Regions from separate parts of the Virgibacillus sp. Bac330 genome, predicted to be linked through region 1. Evidence: riboswitches for the same ligand, from Rfam matches in the RefSeq annotation. Region 1 holds a riboswitch; each other region holds the start of a gene.
The links. Region 1 has a riboswitch for thiamine pyrophosphate ahead of D9780_RS02345 (thiamine phosphate synthase). Riboswitches for the same ligand answer to the same signal wherever they lie in the genome.

Region 1 (5,081 bases):
TTCTTCATCAGGTTCAACTAAATCAGGTACTACTATACAATTTATGCCAGCTTGATAAGCAGCTCTTAAACCATTTGGTGAGTCTTCTAACACCATTGCCAATTCTCTGGTTACATTTGCGCGCTTACATGCTTCAAGGAAAATATCAGGATGAGGTTTTCCGCGCGTTACTTCATCCCCACTCATATAAAAGTCAAATCTAGCTTTCAAATTTGTCATCGTCAAATAGCGATCAATCGTTTCTAATGAACTAGAAGAGGCAACACATTTTTTAATCTTTTGTTCATCTAATATATCAAGAAGTTCTGGAACACCTTTCATTATTTTTAAGCCATCGTTTTTTAATATTTTCTCAGATTCATAGAGATAGTCTTCCTCTATAAGGTTAAAGGAAAATTTTTCTCCGTATACGCTTTTTAAGATTTTCTCATCTTCCTGGTTTCCAGCACCAATAATCTTACGGTATATGTCTAGCGTTAAGTTATACCCAGCATTTTTCATCGCCTTTTTTAAGGCTTGGAAGGCAATCCGTTCCGTGTCAAATAGTAAACCGTCCATATCAAAAATCATTAATTTTAATTGACTCATTGCATATCCTCCTAAATGAATGTAATATGTTTGTACTTTATTAGTACTGTTCTTAGTTAGTAACGAAAATATACAGTCGGAACTTCTGTTGAAAGTGCGTGTATTATTCTTTCAGCTTGATTATTAACGCACTTCAAGTATAGAAACCATGTTCATTATAGCAGTCATAAGAGCAACTAGCTAACATTTGGGTGAAAGGGAGGGGAAGAATAGTAGTATAATAAACTTAGCTAACATAGAAACGATATCACAAAGCTGTGAATTAGGAGGTATACACAAGTGAAAAGAATTGCGAAGGAAACCTATGTTTTGTCAATGTCACCAAAGAACAAGCCCGTAGAAACAGTTTTTTCAGGAGAAACAATTCTATTTGAAACGTACGATTGTTTTAGTAACGAAATGAAAAGTGAAGATGATTTATTCCACACCGTCGGGTGGGATAAAATTAATCCAGCGACAGGACCGTTGTTTGTGGAAGACGCCAGACTAGGAGATACATTAAAAGTGGATATATTGGATATTCAAATTGCTAACCAAGGCTTAATGTCCATCACACCAAAAATGGGGGCTTTAGCAGGTAGTTTTACTGATGAAAAAACAAAAATTATTTCTATACATGATGGGAAAGCTATTTTTAATGAAACTCTACAATTACCGATAAAACCTATGATTGGAGTTATTGGAACTGCTCCACTTGATGAAGATGTGCCAACAGGAACGCCAAAAGATCACGGTGGAAATATGGATTGTAAACGAATTGGAATAGGATCTTCCCTTTATTTACCGGTAAATGTAGAAGGGGCTCTTTTGGCAATGGGAGATGTACACGCAGTTATGGGAGATGGTGAGGTAGTTATTTGTGGATTAGAAATTGCTGCTGAAATTACAGTTAAAGTTAGCGTAATTAAAGGACAACCTTATCCACTTCCCTTTTTAGCTGATGACAAACACGTAATGACGATAGCGTCTCGTGAAACGCTAGATGAAGCTTCTAAGCAAGCAACGAAACATATGCATACTTTTCTTGTGAATATACTGAAAATGGAAGCGCATGAAGCAGCAATGTTTCTATCTGTGGGAGCAGATTTAAAAATTTGTCAAATTGTTGATCCGTTCATGACATCGCGAATGGAACTTCCAATGTGGGTACTGGATAAATACGGTTATCAACTACTGTAGAGAACAAGTTTTACGATTTCTATGTGAAGAAAAGGTGAAGTGAAGGAAAAATAAGCATATAAAAATGAATGGTCTTTATTGAGAGAAATGGTAGGGGGAAAACTCCCCTATCCCCCTACAAGTGCAAGTCATTTTCTTTTTGCAGCGATTAAATGAATTGTATGTATCTGACCAGTATGATGTGCTTCATGGAATGTAGCAACTTTTGCTAGTCCGCCGATTGTATCTTGCCCTAGAAAAGGTTTTTCCAATGGCGTAGCAAAATATTCCGCGTCCAGTTTCATAGCACGCTCCATTTGTTGTTGTAGTTTTTCTCTTAATTCTGTAAGGGATGGCACATTATTTGGCCAATCAGCAGGTTTTGTACCGTTTCCAAATAGAGAAATAAATTCCTCTGGTAAATGCTTTGTTTGGTTCGGGAAACCAAATAGAAATTGCTCCGCAACAGTTAAAATATGTCCGATATGCCAATGTACCGTATTATTTAGTTCGTCTAATTGTTCGTCAATTAGTGATTCATCTAGCTTATCTAGTTCAATAAACAGCATGTTACGATTCAACGCAAATTGTTCAATTAAATCTTTACTCATTTTTCATCCCCCTATTTGTTCAATTCGAGATTAGTATAACAGAGAAGTTATAAGATGAATAGTTTTATACCTATATATGTATAAGAAATGTTGTTTTGATTTTTTACATTGATTTCATTGTTACTGATACTACCGAAAGCGAATTGCGGATTTGACACTTAGAGTTATTAGACATGTTCCCAGTCTGGAGCCGAAGTTTTAAGTACTTTAAAGGTAATGGAAGGAAAATGCTGGACATATGGTTTTATGTGCTGTAAGGTAGAAGTTAATAAAATGATGAATATTTGAAATCGCTAGGGGTGCCATTTTTAATGGCTGAGATCAACGTGCAACGTTGGGACTCTTTGAACCTGAACTGGCTAACAAACCAGCGGAGGAAAGTGACTGTAAGACTATTTACTGTACATAGTCTTGCTTCTATATATGTGTATACATGTCACTTTTTCCGACGTTGGAGAAAGTGACATTTTTTTGTTCCGGTCTAGGAAATTATAAAATTTTAGCAGCTATGGGTAAACTAACTAAGTTATTTAGCCACGTCCGGCTCCAGCGCCTTCAACTAGGCGACTTCGCGAAATTGCCCTACGGGATAAGTCATCATCGGTTCGTTCTAAATAGGAAGGCCGACTAAAGACGGGCTTGCCGGAGGGCGCCGACATACTCCTGTTGCAGGAGCATGATTCCTAAAACTTTCGTTGATTCGTTCCAGTCGCTACGTTGCTAACCGGGCGCCCCGAGCCTTTGTTCCACTATAAGAAAATCCTTGGAACGCATAAGGTAGTCTCTATCATCATGAAAAGCATTCGCTTTTCATGTCAAGATGTGTTGTATAAAAAGCCTTCCATTTTTCCACAAAACTGGATTAAACGAATAGGAGGGGACCTAATGCAATTATATGCGGTAACGAATGGAGAAACGGAAGAGACAAAATTAATCAATACAATACTAGCAATTGCTCCTTTCGTAGATCACATCATTTTAAGAGAAAAACAGAAATCGAGATTCGAATATTTGCAATTTGTGCAGGTATTAATAAACGGCGGTGTTCCAAAAGAAGTACTTTGTATTCATACGCATGTTAAAATTCCGTTTTTAACGGGAGTAAATCAATTGCATTTACCTGAATACTGCACAAATATAGGGGAGATAAAGCGCTTATTTCCCTCTTTAAGGGTGGGGAGTTCTGTTCACTCTTTGGAAGCGGCAAAATATGCTGAAGATAATGGGGCAGACTATGTGATGTTTGGACATATTTATCAAACAAATAGTAAACCAGGCATAAAACCAAGAGGATTATACCAATTGGAACAAATCATTCATGCACTTACAATCCCAGTCATTGCAATTGGTGGGATAACAGGAGATAGAATATCCCATTTTAAAGATATTGGGGTAACAGGTGTTGCTGTCATGTCGGGGATTTTTAGTGCAACTTGTCCAAAAACAGCTGCTATGAGCCTACGTAAGGAGGTAGAGAAAATTGAAGGATCATTATGAAGTTGTCGTTGTTGGCGGTGGAATTATTGGTCATGCTGTTTCGTATCAATTAAATAAAAATAATGTAACTACCCTTGTTGTTGAAAAACAGCAAAGTGGAAGAAAGGCGACAAAAGCAGCTGCCGGAATGTTAGGTGTACATACGGAAAATAGTAATGCAAATGAGTTTTATAAATTTTGTCAATCTAGTAGAGATATGTATCAGGAATTAAATTGGGAATTGTATCAACTAACATCTATCGATATTCAGTTAGCTTCTGGAGGCATGGTGGAGCTCGCTTTTCATGAACAGGAAAAACAAGCAATAGAATTAAAGCGACAAGCTTTCCCAAATTTAGAATGGGTGGACCAAAGGCAACTGAAAGCATGGTATCCCATGTTAGGCAAAGAAGCGATTGCTGGCATTTACATGGAGACGGATGGGCACGTGGAACCCTCACGAGTTTGTGAAGCTTTTAAACAAGGGGCTATTGCAAAAGGAGGCAAGGTGAAAGAGGACTGTCATGTATGGAACATAAACCACGTTGGCAAAACTTTTCACTTGGATACAGATGAAGGTTTGATAACAGCTGAGCGCGTAGTAATTGCTACAGGGGCTGAGAGTGGGCGATGGTTTACAGCAATGGGGCTAGTTAATCCAATGATACCAGTAAAGGGGGAATGTTTATCCGTTATTTCTAGCGATATTCAGTTAAAACAGACACTCTTTTGTAAGGATTTTTACCTTGTACCAAAACGAGATGGTCGCTATGTTATTGGCGCAACTTCCGAACGTTACAATCAATCGTCCTATATTTCTGTGGGAGGAATTGAATCTTTGCTAACGCATTTTAATACTATTTTTCCATCCTTTCGTAATGCTAGGATAGATTCCTTTTTAACAGGTGTGCGACCTGGAACAGAAGATGGGATCCCTGTTATTGGAGAGCATCCTTATTTACCAGGTCTTTATTATGCTACTGGGCATTATCGAAATGGGGTATTGTTGGCACCTGCAACGGCGCAATTAATTGGTGACCTAATAATGAATCAAAGCCAAAAAAATATTGGAAACCTAGTGTCTCCCCAGCGTTTAGCGATGGTTAATAGCTAAAACTAGAAAGATATTTCCGAAGATACGCACTATTAAGTCGAAGATGTATTTTATAAAAAACTAGCTTCAGATCAAGTTTTTTTATGGGGAGCCTATGTTTTGCTAGGATGATGCATTCACATTTTTGGCTTTTT
Region 2 (5,081 bases), 310 kb from region 1:
TAATATACTTTACAACACTTAAGTCATGCGCAATAAACAAATAAGTCAATTGAAATTCTTCACGTAATTTTTGCATTAAATTCAAAATTTGCGCCTGAACAGATACATCCAATGCAGAAACAGCCTCATCGCAAATAATTAATTTAGGATGATTTGCTAACGCTCTAGCAATACCAATTCGTTGCCGTTGTCCACCACTAAATTGATGTGGGTATCTGGAAGCATGGTAGCTATTTAAACCAACTATTTCTAACAGTTCTTTCACACGCTGTTTACGTGCTGTTTTGGCTGTCACCCCATGAACAAGTAGCGGTTCTGCAATGATTTTTTCAACCGTATGTCTTGGATTTAACGAAGCGTAAGGATCTTGAAAAATAATTTGCATATCTTTGCGGAGCTTTCGCAACTCTTTTGCTTCAAGATCCTTTATCCTTTTTCCAGCAAACATCACTTCCCCACTCGAAGGCTCCAATAATCGTAAAATGGCTTTTCCAGTTGTTGATTTTCCGCATCCTGACTCTCCAACAATACCAAGTATCTCTCCTTCTCTTACACTGAATGAGACATCATCGACAGCTTTGATAACACGCTTTTTCCTTCCAAATACCCCGCCTTTAACTGCGAAATGTTTCTGTAATCCTTTCACTTCTAACAATGGTTGGACCACTTTCTCCTCTACCTCCTTCCTGCTTGCTTTAATGGGAACAATCATGCTTCCTTTTCATGTAAAAAGCATCTACTTGTGCGGTTATTTTCTAGTTCATATAATGGAGGGTTTGCTTGAAAACATGGTGCAAATGCCCATTCACAACGAGGTGCAAAACGACAACCTATCTTTTCCTTCTGTGGCTTAGGAACCGTACCTGGAATAGAATATAATTGTTGTTCTGTTTTCTTCACATTTGGTAATGAACGAATTAATCCTTTTGTATAGGGGTGGTTAGGATATTTTAATATTTCTCTCGTCGTCCCTTCTTCGATGATTTGCCCAGCATACATCACTGCGACGCGATCACAAATCTCTGCAACGACACCTAAATCATGTGTGATGAACAGAATAGCTGTCTGCTTTTCTTGATTTAACTGTCGCATTAAATCGAGTATTTGTGCCTGTATCGTTACATCAAGTGCTGTTGTTGGTTCATCCGCTATTAACAAATCTGGTTCGCAAGCCATCGCCATTGCAATCATGACCCGCTGTCGCATTCCACCTGATAATTGATGCGGATAACTAGCGACAATAGCATTTGCCCTAGGAATTCCAACAAGTTCTAATAATGTAATCGCTTTGTTACGCGCTTCTTTTTTGCTTGTTTTTTCGTGTAGTCGAATCGCTTCTATCATTTGATTACCAATGGTAAATAAAGGATCTAAAGATGTCATTGGTTCCTGAAAAATCATAGCAATTTCATTTCCCCGTATCTGTTTCATTCTTTTAGGAGAAGCTGATACGATATTTTCCCCTTTAAAATAAATGTCACCACTTACAATTTTGCCAGGCGGGCTAGGTATTAATTGCATGATGGATAAGGATGTGACGCTTTTTCCACAGCCCGATTCTCCAACAATACCAACGACCTCTCCTTTACATACAGATAAACGAACCCCATTCACAGCGGGAACCTCCCCTTTTTCCGTAAAAAAATGCGTATGGACATCTTTTAGTTCCAGTATGACTTCTTTGGACATTCTGATTTCACCTCGTTTCTTACAAATTTCCACCACTCTAAAGCACCTCAACTTTAGAAATAGATAGTTTCTTGCCATATATTTGCGGTGGATGTTGTCATGCCTTTACATTTTAAACTCGCAAATAGGTATCTTGTTAACAAACTAAAAATTCAGTCTATTGAAACAGTTTTTTCCCCGGTTCATTATCACCTGTAAGGAATATCTTGCATTTACTTATTTTGTAATAGATTTGTTCCCCCTCCTTTCACTTTCTGATTTATCCTTCTATAATCTCATGGAGTAGATCACCACCTCTTCATGAAAGCGTTTCTAATATACCGATGAAAAACTAGGATTTTAGAACCATCTTGTAATGCTTATCATATTCATGTCCACATGAAATTATTAACCTTTCTTTTAAAAGTTTTGAATATGTTTTAACTTCATCTATAAAAGATGGACCGTAATTTTATAGAAAGTGGATTTGCAGGCCATTATTCAAAACAGGCAATTATTTTCCCTTTACAACTATCTCTAAACCACGCAAGTACAATTCAAGGTAATAAAGATGCGGAAAGGTACTAGCTTTTTCCATGACAAACATCTACCATTTTGTTAAGCTTGATGTGTTAGCGTTTAATATTTTAGTAGAATATTTTATAAGAACTACTAGGGGAGCCTATCATGGGCTGAGAAGAAGCAATAGCTTCTGACTCTTATTGACCTGATCTGGTTAAGACCAGCGGAGGGAAGTAGTAGAGATTCTCTTTCTATATTTCTTCTTCTAAGTCAGGTTCTGTCTGGGGTCTGACTTTTTTTGCATGTTAGGAAAAGATAAGGTTTATAGGATGAGTAACATGGCGTTATGCTTGTTCCTTTTGTTCTATTCTATTCGTCGACAACGACTTCTCGTTTAGAATGAAAGAAACCTTACAGCAACTTCTATTAAAAATGCTGTTCTTCACTACTTTCCTCTTAGTAAAATAGACAAAAGCAAGGTGATGCTATGAAAAAAACATACACATTAACATTAATGGCTGTCTTTGTTGCTATTGGCACACTAGCAGCACAATTTCTTTGGTTCCCTGCTGGATTTGCCAAAGCGTACCCCGTGCAACATGCTGTTAATGTGATGGCAGCTATTACGTTAGGACCTGGACCTGCTGTAATAATAGCTTTTATGATTGGTCTGTTACGAAATATGCTAGGACTTGGAACTTTATTAGCATTTCCAGGAGCCATGGTAGGAGCATGGTTTGCAGGTTTACTGTATCGTAGATTTGAGAAGAAACGATGGGCTGTCATTGGAGAAAGTATAGGGACTGGAATTGTAGGATCCTTGCTTGCCGTACCCATTGCTCGCTTATTCATGGACAGTAGTGCCGGAGCTCTATTCTTTGTCCCGTCATTTTTAGCAAGTAGCATTTCTGGAGCTTTTTTAGGGTGGTTTATTGTTTCACGCGTGAATACAGATAAGCTGATTCGTATACAAAGGCAGTAATAAACTGGCTTTAAGTCCAAGACTATATGATAACTATTTATATGTTTGGGAATCATTCTAGATAGTAGTTCGCTCGAAAATGAGCCATCATGGTTCACGAAATATACTGGCAATTATATAAAGAAAGGAAGCGAATAATTTGAAACCAATTCCATGTGCATTAACGATTGCAGGAACTGACCCAAGTGGAGGTGCAGGTATTCAGGCAGATCTGAAAACATTTCAAGAGTTAACTGTTTATGGTATGTCCGTCATCACATCGATTGTTGCACAAAATACAACTGGTGTACAAAATGTCCACCATATCCCTATTGATATGATAGATGAGCAATTGCAATCTGTTTTTTCTGACATGCCTGTACACAGTCTAAAAACAGGCATGATTGCCAATGAATCGATGATGCGCGTCATCCAAAAACAACTTACTAGTACAGACGCATACTACGTCATGGACCCTGTTATGGTTGCTACTAGCGGCGATCCTTTAATTGCCGAAGAAGCAAGAGATTATTTAAAAGAACAGCTTCTACCTTTAGCAACTGTTGTTACGCCAAATATTCCAGAAGCAGAATTTATTACTGGCAACAAAATCCATGATGTTAACGATTTACAAGAAGCAGCCAAAGAAATGGTGGATAAACATGGTGCTCGGGCTGCCCTAGTAAAAGGTGGACATATGCATGGAGATGCCATTGACTATTTATATGATGGACATAAGATGCATACCTTTCACTCCAAACGCTTTGACACAACAAGTACGCATGGCACTGGTTGTACGTACTCGGCAGCCATTACCGCTCATTTAGCTAAAGGCCTGCCGTTATATGAAGCGGTAAAAGAGGCTAAACAATTTGTTACAGCAGCTATTAAGCATTCTTTCCCATTAGGCGCTGGGAACGGCCCTACCAACCATTGGGGAATTCGTGAAGAAAGGGTGAAACAATGAATACATCAATTATAGAGCAAGTTAGGGAGGCCAATCCGTTAATTCACAATTTGACAAATGAAGTCGTGATGAATTTTACTGCTAATGGTTTACTAGCTTTTGGGGCTTCACCGATTATGGCAAAAGCAACAGAAGAAGCAGAAGAAATGGCGTCCATTTCTAATGGTGTGCTTATAAATATTGGTACATCAACATTGACAGAGCTACCAGCAATGAAGCTTGCTGGTAAAGCCGCCAACAAAAAAGACATCCCAGTAGTACTAGACCCTGTTGGCATTGGCGCCACATCATTTCGTAAAGATGTCGTTAAACAATTATTACAAGAAGTACAATTTACTGTTATTAAAGGAAATGCAGGCGAAATGGCTAAGCTAGTTGATATGCCATGGGAAGTAAAGGGGGTAGAATCTGTCGGAGATGGTGATGGCAAAGAGATTGCTAAAAAAGTAGCCAACATGTATCATACGACTGCTGTAGTAACAGGAGAGACGGACTATATTTGTAGTAACAATGAAACAGTAATAGAAAACAGAAGCGGGCATGTCTATTTGGAAAAAATTACAGGTGCTGGTTGTTTGCTAGGCTCTATTATAGCTGCTTGTCTAACTACAGATGCGAAAGTAGAAGAACAAGCATTTGCAGCCGTACAATTTTATGGATTAGCAGCCGAGTATGCTGCTAAACAAGAGCATGTTCAAGGTTCTGGCAGCTTTCTTCCGGCCTTTATTGACGCATTGTCCAATGAAATAGATCAACTTAACACCAAATAATATGTAGAAAAACTTTCCTTTCGCAAAAGCTAAACGTTAAGTAAATAAGGAGGCTAGAGGCTTGCATTTACAAACAGCTTTACGTAAATATTTCATCATGGGAAGCCAAAATTGTGATCGAGACCCGAAGCAAGTTTTAAGAGAAGCGATTCAGGCAGGTATTACAGCTTTTCAATATCGCGAAAAAGGATCT
Region 3 (5,081 bases), 140 kb from region 1:
CGATAGTTGATTATGGAAACAACTATAATAATGCAGCATGGCTTGGTGATAAGATCATTTACGGTAATGGAGATGGAAGAAGTTTTGCTCCGTTATCTGGTGCAAATGATATTGTAGCTCATGAGCTTACACATGGAGTGATTGACGAAACAGCTGATCTTGTCTACGCCAACCAATCTGGTGCGTTAAATGAATCGTTTGCTGATGTTTTTGCCTATTTTGTGGATGGTGATTGGTTAATTGGTGAAGATGTATATACACCTGGTATTGAAGGGGATGCACTACGCAGTTTAGCTAACCCAACAAGGTATAATCAGCCAGATCATATGAACGATTATCAACATTTACCAAACACCCGAGACGGTGATTGGGGTGGAGTTCATATTAATAGTGGAATTCCGAATAAAGCGGCTTATTTCACTGTTCATGGTATAGGTGTAAGTAAGGCGGAACAAGTTTATTATCGTGCATTAACGACCTATTTAACGCCGAATAGTAGTTTCCAAGATGCAAGGCAAGCACTCGTTCAATCTGCTCAAGATTTGTATGGGGAAAGCGCTGCTCAGGAAGTTGCTCGTGCGTGGGACCGCGTTGGTGTAAACTAATAAAAAGGTAAAGAATGAATTTGAGGTACAAATGAGTGAGAAAACAGCAGGTCGAATGTTGTCAAGGCGTGATGGCTCAAAAAGCATAAGCTGTTGCTTTTTGAGCCTGCTGTTTTGCATGTGAACAGTTTTGGGTTCATCTGTCTGATTTGGCGACACATTTGCTTGGTACGATGAAACACGAAGTAGTGATCGTTATAAAGATAGATAGATTGATAAATAGGTATTTATCTTCACTAGTGTATGGAAGCGGCAGGTAGTTTAAGAGGTTTTACATGGAGTAGCGGTCCATGATAGCATGTTTGGCTCATCAATTGTGCTCGCCAAGCTCCATGTCAAACCACCTACGATTCTTTCTTTTGGCTATACTACCAACATGACATAACGAGGATCCTCGTTTTATCTTTCTATATCTTTCAAACGAACTTTATTTAAAGTACATGAAAATGAGTCATCACTCGCTCTCTAGTTGTAGACATGTTAGATATACTTCTTTGACTTTGACAGGTCATTGCTCCGTATATGAGACATGTCTTTTTAACGTCGAAAAACTATCACCAACATGAGGAATGTGCGTAGGTGGCTAGGGTATGCGAACGCTGGTGAAAGAAACACGCTCGATATGAGTGCCGGAATTAGAAATACAATGGATATGTGCGTGTTAGAAACAACGTACGCTTAATATTGGAGTTCTGAAACTAAAGATAAGTCCTAGGGTGCTGGAATCAGAAAAAGGCGCCTAGACGATAGGAATGCAAGCACTGATGAAATACGCATATCGATACAAACGTTTTAATATGCGTCCCCAATTGAGAAATTTGCACAACCTCTAGAATAATTTAAGAAGTTAGCTTTATTTTTCTGACTATTTATGTGAACACGACTTGTTGTTGAAAAAATTTTTGGTTTATAAAGAATCTAAAAACTGTTCAAAGAACAATTTATCGCTTATAATAGATGAAAATCATATATATAGAAACCACAAGGGGAGCCATTTGGCTGAGATGAAACGAAATGTTTGAGACCCTTTGAACCTGTTTAGTTAGCACTTGCGTAGGGATGTGGACAACAATGTTTAGGTTTATGCATAAAATGCTAGTTCGATTTAGGTGCAGGAAGATCCTGTATGTAAAGCGGGCATTTGTAAGCATTTACCTTCTACACAATAAATGAACAACTACGTCGAACAATGATGCTTCCCTTGGGGTTTCCGTGAAAGGGGAGCTTTTTTAATGAAAAATATTCGCTTATTAGTAATGGTTGAGGCGGCTTTTTTTGCAGCATTCGCAATGATTTTGGATTTTCTTCCTTCCATTAAATTATCACCAGCTATATCCATTTCTTTTGCTATGGTACCCATATTTATTCTTGCATTTCGGAGGGGGATGCTAGCAGGGATATTAGCGGGTTTCTTATGGGGGTTGTTACAGGTGATGCTCGGTGATGCAACAATTCTCACACCGACCCAATTTTTAATTGAATATTTTATTGCTTTTGCTAGCGTTGGTTTTGCAGGATTACTCTCGCCATTCATTCAAAAAAGTTTTGCAAATGGACGTAAAAAAGTGGCCTTGACATGGGGGGTAGCAGCAGTGTTTGTGGGCAGCATGGCAAGGTATTTTTGGCATTTTCTTGCAGGTGTCATTTTCTGGGGGGATTACGCTCCTAAGGGAACTTCGCCACTCGTTTATTCTTTTATCGCCAATGGCACGACTTTTGTAGGTGCATTTGTTTTTTGCGCAATTGTTTTAGTGGTGATTTTAGGTAGTGCTCCGCGGTTAGTACAAGCGGAAACAGTTACATTGAAAAATCTAAAAAAAGCTTCTTAAATCTAGTTGAATTCTTTTTCAGACTACAAAAGAAAAGACGAGAGCAGCAGTTTTATTTCAACTCATGCTTTAAGAAGGGGAAGATCTAAGCTGGTGCCTAAATCCCTGGTTAGTTATGCCAATTAACTGGAGTTAAAAGATGTTACCGTTACAATAATTAGAATTATAAGTCTCTGAATAGGAAACGAAAAGCAAATTATAAAAACTGTTGCAAATCGTTTTTGTTAAACGTCTGCAACAGTTTTGGTTTTTAGAACGGATTCGTAGCCCATTGTAACGACTGTTTAATAAACATTCTCGGATGCAATTTTAATTGGGCTACCATGTATTCAGCTAAATCTTCGGGTTGCATGTATTTATCGTCATTTTTCTCCGCTAACTTTTCGCCGAAAGCAAGCTCTGTAGCAACAAGGCTTGGATTTAATGTGAAAACGCGAATGTTATTTCTGCGCACTTCTTGCATTAAAGCTTCGGACATACCTTGAATGGCAAATTTGGAAGCGCTGTAAGAAGTCGAACCTGCTGTCCCTTTTAATCCGTTACTGGAAGAGATCATAATAATATCGCCTTGATTCTTCTTGAGCATATGTGGTAAGACGGCGCGAGTAACGTGATACGTACCGAAAACATTCACTTCTATAGTTTGTTTCCACGTTTCTGGATCCATTTCTAGAAAATCGCCATATGCTCCAATACCTGCATTATTTATTAAAATATCTGCAGACCCAAGCGACGTTTCTAGCTTCGCAACAGCTTCCTCTACTTCTTCCAACTTTGCTATATTAGCAACAGCATAACTGGTATTAACGCCATATGTTTCTACTTCTCTTGCAACAGCTTCCAATTTGGATTCCGTACGCGCAATGAAGCCTACATGAACACCTTCCTTAGCAAGAGCAAGTGCAGTTGCTCTTCCAATACCGCTACCAGCACCTGTAATATACGCCGTCTTTCCTTTAATTTGTTGCCCCATCATAAGCCACCCCTCTCCATTGATTATTACTTGTATTGTAAGTATATCTATTTGAAAGAATAGATTCAAACTACACATTTCTATCATTAGAAAATCACTCCCACACGTCGGAAATCGCTCAAGCACGTTGAAAAAGCGCTCAAGCACGTCGAAAAGTAGCTCGTCGTGATCCGAAAATCGCTCATGAACGAGTAAAAGTAGCTCGCCATGATCCGAGAATCGCTCAATCACGTCGAAAAGTAGCTCGCCATGATCCAGAAATCGCTCAATCACGTTGAAAAAGCGCTCGCCGTGATCCGAGAATCGCTCAATCACGTCGAAAAGTAGCTCGCCATGATCCAGAAATCGCTCATGAACGAGTAAAAGTCGTTCGCCGTAATCCGAAAATTGCTCAAGCACGTTGAAAAAGCGCTCGTCGTGATCCGAAAAGCGCTCAAGCACGTCGAAAAAGCGCTCGCCGTGATCCGAGAATCGCTCATGAACGAGTAAAAGTCGCTCGCCATGATCCTGAAATCGCTCATGAACGAGTAAAAGTCGCTCGCCGTGATCCAGAAATCGCTCAAGCACGTTGAAAAAGCGCTCGCCGTAATCCAAAAATCGCTCAAGCACGTTGAAAAAGCGCTCGCTGTGATCCGAGAATCGCTCAAGCACGTCGAAAAGTAGCTCGTCGTGATCCGAAAATCGCTCATGAACGAGTAAAAGTAGCTCGCCATGATCCGAGAATCGCTCAATCACGTCGAAAAAGCGCTCGCCGTGATCCGAAAAGCGCTCATGAACGAGTAAAAGTCGCTCGTCTCCTGGTTAAGTACGTTTAACGCTATAAGGAAGTAGCCGGTTTAAAATAAGTTACTTTTAAACGAAAAAGAAGACTGAATAACTATCATTATCTCTAGTACTCTTTGCTATATTCAATATTCATTTATATTTTAATTATTTAAAAATGCATCGATTAATGGCATTTACTGAATGACGTATTATTGCTTCTCCCTAATATAGAACGTTTAAACAACAAATTGCTCACTCTAAATGTAAACTATCACGTTAGTGAAGTTGACAATATTCTTTTTTCCAAGTACAATTTTGAAAAAACATGAACGTTTATGTGAAATGGGGGGATTTATTAACATGGAACAGCAACGAAAAAGACTTCGCCTCATGCTTAACTGTGCTTTGTTTGCAGCACTCACAGCTATTTTGGCACAAATAGAAATACCATTACCACTAATACCGATAAGTGGACAAACTTTAGCAGTCGGAATTACGGCAACTATTTTAGGCAGTAAACAAGGTGCGTTAGCGATGATTTGCTATGCGGTAATTGGAGGTGCAGGGGTGCCTGTTTTTGCTGGCTTTAGCGGTGGCGCACATGTGTTAGTCGGCCCTTCAGGAGGATATATTTTTGGTTTTATTGCTACAGCATATGTTACAGGTTTCATTCTCGAAAAGACAAGCTTTCGTTTCCAAAATGCTTTAATTGCAAATATAATAGGTATGTTTATTACATTAGCATTTGGGACAACGCAATTGAAAATTATTTTAGATCTTTCATGGAATGCAGCATTAGTAGCTGGGGTCTATCCATTTATCATCGTTGGATTGATGAAAGCTGCATTAGCTAGCTGGATAGGAATCGCTGTACGAAAACGTCTCGTACATGCTAATTTAATTTTGGAA
Region 4 (5,081 bases), 1.6 Mb from region 1:
TACTAAACGACTATACTTAAATGGCTTTATAAGATAATCAAACGCCCCATGCTGCATCATATTGCGAACCATTTCCCTATCTTCTGCAGCAGAGATGACAATTACTTCCACATTTATATTGTGATGTCGAAGCGCCTTTATCGTCTGAATTCCATCTTGTTCAGGCATATAAATATCGAGTAATACGAGATTGGGCTGATAGATTTGACAATGCTCGACACCTGTTTTTCCATCTCTTGCAGTAGCGACAACAATGAAACCGTTTACTTTTTCTACCATCTTTTTGTTTACTTCCTGCACCATGGGATCATCTTCAATGATAACAACTTTTACCTCTGTATTTTTACACATTCGTATCTCCCTCTCTTCGGACTTGATCCCGTATTCCCCCTTGTAATAAAATTGTAAAATGAAGCTTTCCTAGTGAAAAAACTTATGATAATGATGCCCGTTCAGCTATCATCCTACCAATCTCTAGCGAAGCTGTTGCAGCGGGCGAAGGTGCATTGCAAACGTGGAGCACATTTTTTCCGGGTATAATAAAAAAGTCATCAAGGAGTGTTCCATCTCGAAGCATAGCTTGTGCGCGTACACCAGATGGAGCTTTTATCATATCTCTGTTTGGATTTCTGGAATAAAACGCTGCAAACTTTTTACAAATAATGCTTTATACAAAGAACGCGACATTTCCATTGCGCCCACCTTTATATTTGCCTTTGCTAATTGCCAAAATCCTGGAAATAACAACGTAGCTAGTACTTCTTTCCTATCTATGTCCCACTTATTGTATCCTTCTTTTTTAAGACTCCATACTGCATTAGGGCCTGCATGCACTTCACCATGAATTCCTCTCGTCAAATGTACGCCTAAAAATGGATACTTTGGGTCTGGTACTGGATAGACCAAATTTTTTACTACATAATGTTTCGTTGCTTTTAATGTAAAATACTCCCCACGAAAAGGGATAATCTTTACATCCGTTAAAATACCCGACTGTTTAACCAATTGGTCGCTATGCAAGCCCGCACAATTGATAACCTTTCTAGCGATCAAAGATTGATGATTCGTATCTATCGTTACTTCAAATCCTTTCTCATTTATTTGATGCGCTTGTGTATTTAAAAACAAATCAACTCCTTGGTTTGCGAGTAACTCTACTAATTTATAAGCCACCTGTTGATAATCCACAATACCTGTTGTCGGTATATACAAGCCTCCTTCTGCTTGAACATATGGCTCATGATCAATAACTTCCTCTCTTTGTAATTTTGTTATTTGTAAACCATTTTTACAACCTCGGTGATACAGTTGATCCATAAACGGTAATTCTCGCTTTCTTGTAGCTACAATGATTTTGCCACAAACTTCATGTTTCACCTCATATTTTTGACAAAATGCAATCATAGAATTTCTACCCTTCACCGCTAATTGGGCCTTTAAGCTACCAGGTTTATAATAAATGCCACTATGAATGACCCCACTGTTCCTCCCTGTTTGATGAGCTGCCCAGGCTGCTTCTTTCTCCAATACGGCAATGGATGAATGCGGATGCTTTGTTTTCAGCTGCCATGCCGTTGCTAAACCTACAATACCTCCACCAATAATAATGTAATCATACATGCACGAATTCCCCCTTTCCTTACTTCAATTAGGTCTCCAATCTGTATATTCAACATATTATCTTAATTAAATAATTATTTCGAATTAAACCAGTCTTTAAACTAAATGTAACAACTTGAAACATAGCTAAAGCAAAAACAGCTGTGCAATTTCACAATCAACATGGTTTTTCGCATCACCATAACCTATTTAGTATGAAATGGACCACCTTTTGCAACCAAATTTAAACAAAAACAGATAGACTGCTATTTTCGATAAGGTAATGGTATTTACTATGCAAGTTACTTATAAGCTTCAAACAAATTGGTTGTGAACGTTGACGTTCTATACTATAATTCACTATAACAAACTATAAAACCGCATAACTATTTGCACTAGGGGAGCTATTTTAGATGGCTGAGAGGATAATTTCTGACCCTTAATACCCGATCTGGATAATACTAGCGTGGGGAAGTGCAGTCAAAACCAGAGAGTACAACATACATAGTCTATTTGGTAAAGACTGCCTTCTTCACGAATGCAGTCTTTTTTGTGGTCTAGGAAATTATAAAATTTTGCAGCTGTGGATAAACTAACTAAGTTATTTAGCCACGTCCGGCGCAAGCGCCCAGCAACTAGGCGACTTCACTCCATTGCCTTACGATAGTTCTAATTAGGAAGGCGACGAAAGACGGGCTTGCCGCAGGGCGACGGCATACTCCTGTTGCAGGAGCATGATTCCTAAAACTTTCGTTGATTCGTTCCACTCGCTACGTTGCTAACCGGGCACACCGAGCCTTTGTTCTATGTGAAAATTTGTTTATAAAAGTTCAAAACGAGTTCCTTTGCGCTTGTAGCACAATTTCATCGCGGTACATTATAAAACTATGATTTATAGAAGGAGGAAGAAAATTGAATAATCCATTTCATACTTGCCACAACAGTAGAATAGCTGGCTGTGATTTTGCCATTTATCCGATGACAGATCAATTTGTGGATGTTATTACAACAGCATTAAAAGAAGTAGACACATCTAAAGTTTGGGTGAAAACAACGGACGTCGGTACATGTGTGAGAGGAAAAATCACCCATGTATTTGATGTCACAAAAGCTTTATTTCTTCATGCCGCACAAACAGGTTACCATGTCGTATTTAGTGGTACCTATTCTATCGGTTGTCCAGGAGATTCTGATGGGGATGTATTTTTAGCTGAAGATGACCGACGATTAAACGAGGCAGAGAGCAAGAAGATCAAACAAGAGGTAGCTGGAAAGTTTTCTCTCTATCCATTAGGTGGCGGCGACTATATGAATCTCATTTACGACCAAATTGAAGCCATGAAAAAGCAAAACATCCGCGTATCCTCCATTCATTACGCCACACGATTAGATGGGGATGGGAAGGATGTATTTAATGGCTTGGAACAAGTCTTTGTCAACATGGAACATAGTGGATCTTCTCACACCGTTATGACGACGACAATATCAGCTAACAGTCCTTCTAAAAAGGATGTGAACAGTGATGACTAACTGGCGTTTAAAAGAAATTATTGTTATGGCTGTTTTATCGGTCGTATTTGGGATTGTCTATTTAGCTTTCCTCCCAGTAGGAAAGCTACTTGTATCATTTATGGGCCCCATTGGTTATGACTTTATTTTTGGAATTTGGTTTATCGTATCCATTATTGCGGCCTATATATTACGTAAACCAGGAGCGGCTTTTCTATCCGAAACAATTGCCGCTACGGTGGAAATGCTCTTAGGCAATGCGATGGGGCCAATCATTATTATTACTGGAATGATCCAAGGGCTTGGTGCAGAGACTGCTTTTGCTGCGACAAGATATAAACGCTATTCCTTATGGGTATTAATGCTTGCAGGAGTTGGAGCAGCGATTTTTAGTTTTGTTTGGGGCTATTTTCGTGGCGGATATGCTGCTTTAAGCACACCTTATGTGATTAGCATGCTCATCGTTAGAATGATCAGTGGCGCAATTATTTCCGGTGTACTTGGAAAAGCAATTAGTGACTCACTAGCTAAGACAGGTGTATTATCTAGTTTTGCCCTTGGAAAGCAAATAGATAAAGCGAGGTCTGTATCATGATTCAAGTGCGCGAACTCACACTTTGGTTTAACGAGCATGAACACCCTACTATCAACAAGCTATCCTTTGATTTGCGTTCTGGCGAAACGATGCTTCTACTCGGACCAAGTGGCAGTGGAAAAAGCACATTAACTTGTTGCTTAAACGGGATTTACCCTCGCGAACTTGATGGGGAAATAGCAGGAGATATCCATATCTTTGGGACTTCGATTCAAGATACGAAACCTGGAGAAATGAGTAAACATGTCGGTGTCGTCTTCCAAGATCCTGAAAGTCAATTTTGTATGTTGACGGTAGAAGATGAGATCGCTTTTGGATTGGAGAACATCGACACACCGAGAGATAAAATTGCCACAAAGATAGACGAAGTATTGCAGATGGTAGGCTTAACCGCTTATAAAGAAGCAAACATTCATTCTCTATCTGGAGGACAAAAGCAAAAGCTCGCGCTAGCATGCATCCTAGCACTTGAACCCGACTTTGTAATTTTAGACGAGCCAACTGCTAATTTAGATCCACTAGCAAAACAGGCATTCATTCAAACGATGAAACATATTCAGGAAGATAAAAAAATTGGGCTCATTGTTATTGAACATCAATTGGACGGGTGGATCTCTTTTATAGAGAGAGCCTTTATTTTATCCAAAGCAGGACATGGTGTATTTGATGGTTCTTTAACAGAAGCGATTACAAAACATGCGGACCTTTTTCAATTAGAAGGCATTGCACTTCCGTCTATTACGGAACTCGCGTTACAAGCTTGTGACAATAATCAAGCAGCTTTTTCAAAAATCCCTTTCACTTACGAAGATTTTACAACGCATATGTCCTATTTGGATCAAACGTTTTTAGAAACAACTGCCAAAAAAAGCTGCGCATTGGAACCTATCATAGAAGTTCACAACGTAAAGCTTTCGAAAAAGAAACAAAAAATTCTACGTGACATTACTTTCTCTTGGGCAGGCCCATCCTTTATTGCGGTTACAGGGGCAAATGGAAGCGGGAAAACATCACTCACTCGTTTGTTAGCAGGGATAGAGTTCCCTTCAGCAGGAAATATATATGTAAACAATCGCTCCATTGATCAATGGAAGCAAAAAGAATTACGGCAACAAATTGGCTACGTATTTCAAAATCCCGAACACCAATTTATCACTGACCGTGTTTTTGATGAAATTGCATATACGTTACGTTTAAGAGCATATCCTGAAGCAACAGTTCAAGAAAAAGTGCATCAAACATTAGCAAGTTGTCAGCTACAAGGGATGGAAAATAGACATCCCTATACACTAAGCCAAGGCCAAAAACGTCGTCTAAGTGTTGCTACCATGATCATAGATGAGCAAAACATTTTATTTTTAGATGAGCCAACATTTGG

Region 2: it holds a riboswitch for thiamine pyrophosphate, as region 1 does, so the genes downstream of both, thiW (energy coupling factor transporter S component ThiW) here and D9780_RS02345 (thiamine phosphate synthase) in region 1, are expected to answer to the same signal.
Region 3: it holds a riboswitch for thiamine pyrophosphate, as region 1 does, so the genes downstream of both, thiT (energy-coupled thiamine transporter ThiT) here and D9780_RS02345 (thiamine phosphate synthase) in region 1, are expected to answer to the same signal.
Region 4: it holds a riboswitch for thiamine pyrophosphate, as region 1 does, so the genes downstream of both, D9780_RS15565 (YkoF family thiamine/hydroxymethylpyrimidine-binding protein) here and D9780_RS02345 (thiamine phosphate synthase) in region 1, are expected to answer to the same signal.

Annotation. Positions count from the first base shown of each region.
Region 1 covers NZ_CP033048.1:523,779-528,859, forward strand. The annotation lists gene D9780_RS02330 (HAD family hydrolase) at 1-588, opposite strand, end outside; gene D9780_RS02335 (acetamidase/formamidase family protein) at 868-1,767, shown strand; gene D9780_RS02340 (DinB family protein) at 1,896-2,357, opposite strand; TPP riboswitch at 2,643-2,753, shown strand; gene D9780_RS02345 (thiamine phosphate synthase) at 3,243-3,854, shown strand; gene thiO (glycine oxidase ThiO) at 3,838-4,947, shown strand.
Region 2 covers NZ_CP033048.1:216,301-221,381, reverse strand. The annotation lists gene D9780_RS00960 (ABC transporter ATP-binding protein) at 1-667, opposite strand, end outside; gene D9780_RS00955 (ABC transporter ATP-binding protein) at 709-1,689, opposite strand; TPP riboswitch at 2,333-2,439, shown strand; gene thiW (energy coupling factor transporter S component ThiW) at 2,678-3,172, shown strand; gene thiD (bifunctional hydroxymethylpyrimidine kinase/phosphomethylpyrimidine kinase) at 3,312-4,118, shown strand; gene thiM (hydroxyethylthiazole kinase) at 4,115-4,888, shown strand; gene thiE (thiamine phosphate synthase) at 4,986-5,081, shown strand, end outside.
Region 3 covers NZ_CP033048.1:386,466-391,546, forward strand. The annotation lists gene D9780_RS01710 (M4 family metallopeptidase) at 1-605, shown strand, start outside; TPP riboswitch at 1,580-1,682, shown strand; gene thiT (energy-coupled thiamine transporter ThiT) at 1,838-2,434, shown strand; gene D9780_RS01720 (3-ketoacyl-ACP reductase) at 2,685-3,407, opposite strand; gene D9780_RS01725 (biotin transporter BioY) at 4,533-5,081, shown strand, end outside.
Region 4 covers NZ_CP033048.1:3,331,333-3,336,413, forward strand. The annotation lists gene D9780_RS15555 (response regulator) at 1-351, opposite strand, end outside; partial or broken gene lhgO (L-2-hydroxyglutarate oxidase) at 434-1,620, opposite strand; TPP riboswitch at 1,987-2,089, shown strand; gene D9780_RS15565 (YkoF family thiamine/hydroxymethylpyrimidine-binding protein) at 2,512-3,129, shown strand; gene D9780_RS15570 (ECF transporter S component) at 3,122-3,703, shown strand; gene D9780_RS15575 (ABC transporter ATP-binding protein) at 3,700-5,081, shown strand, end outside.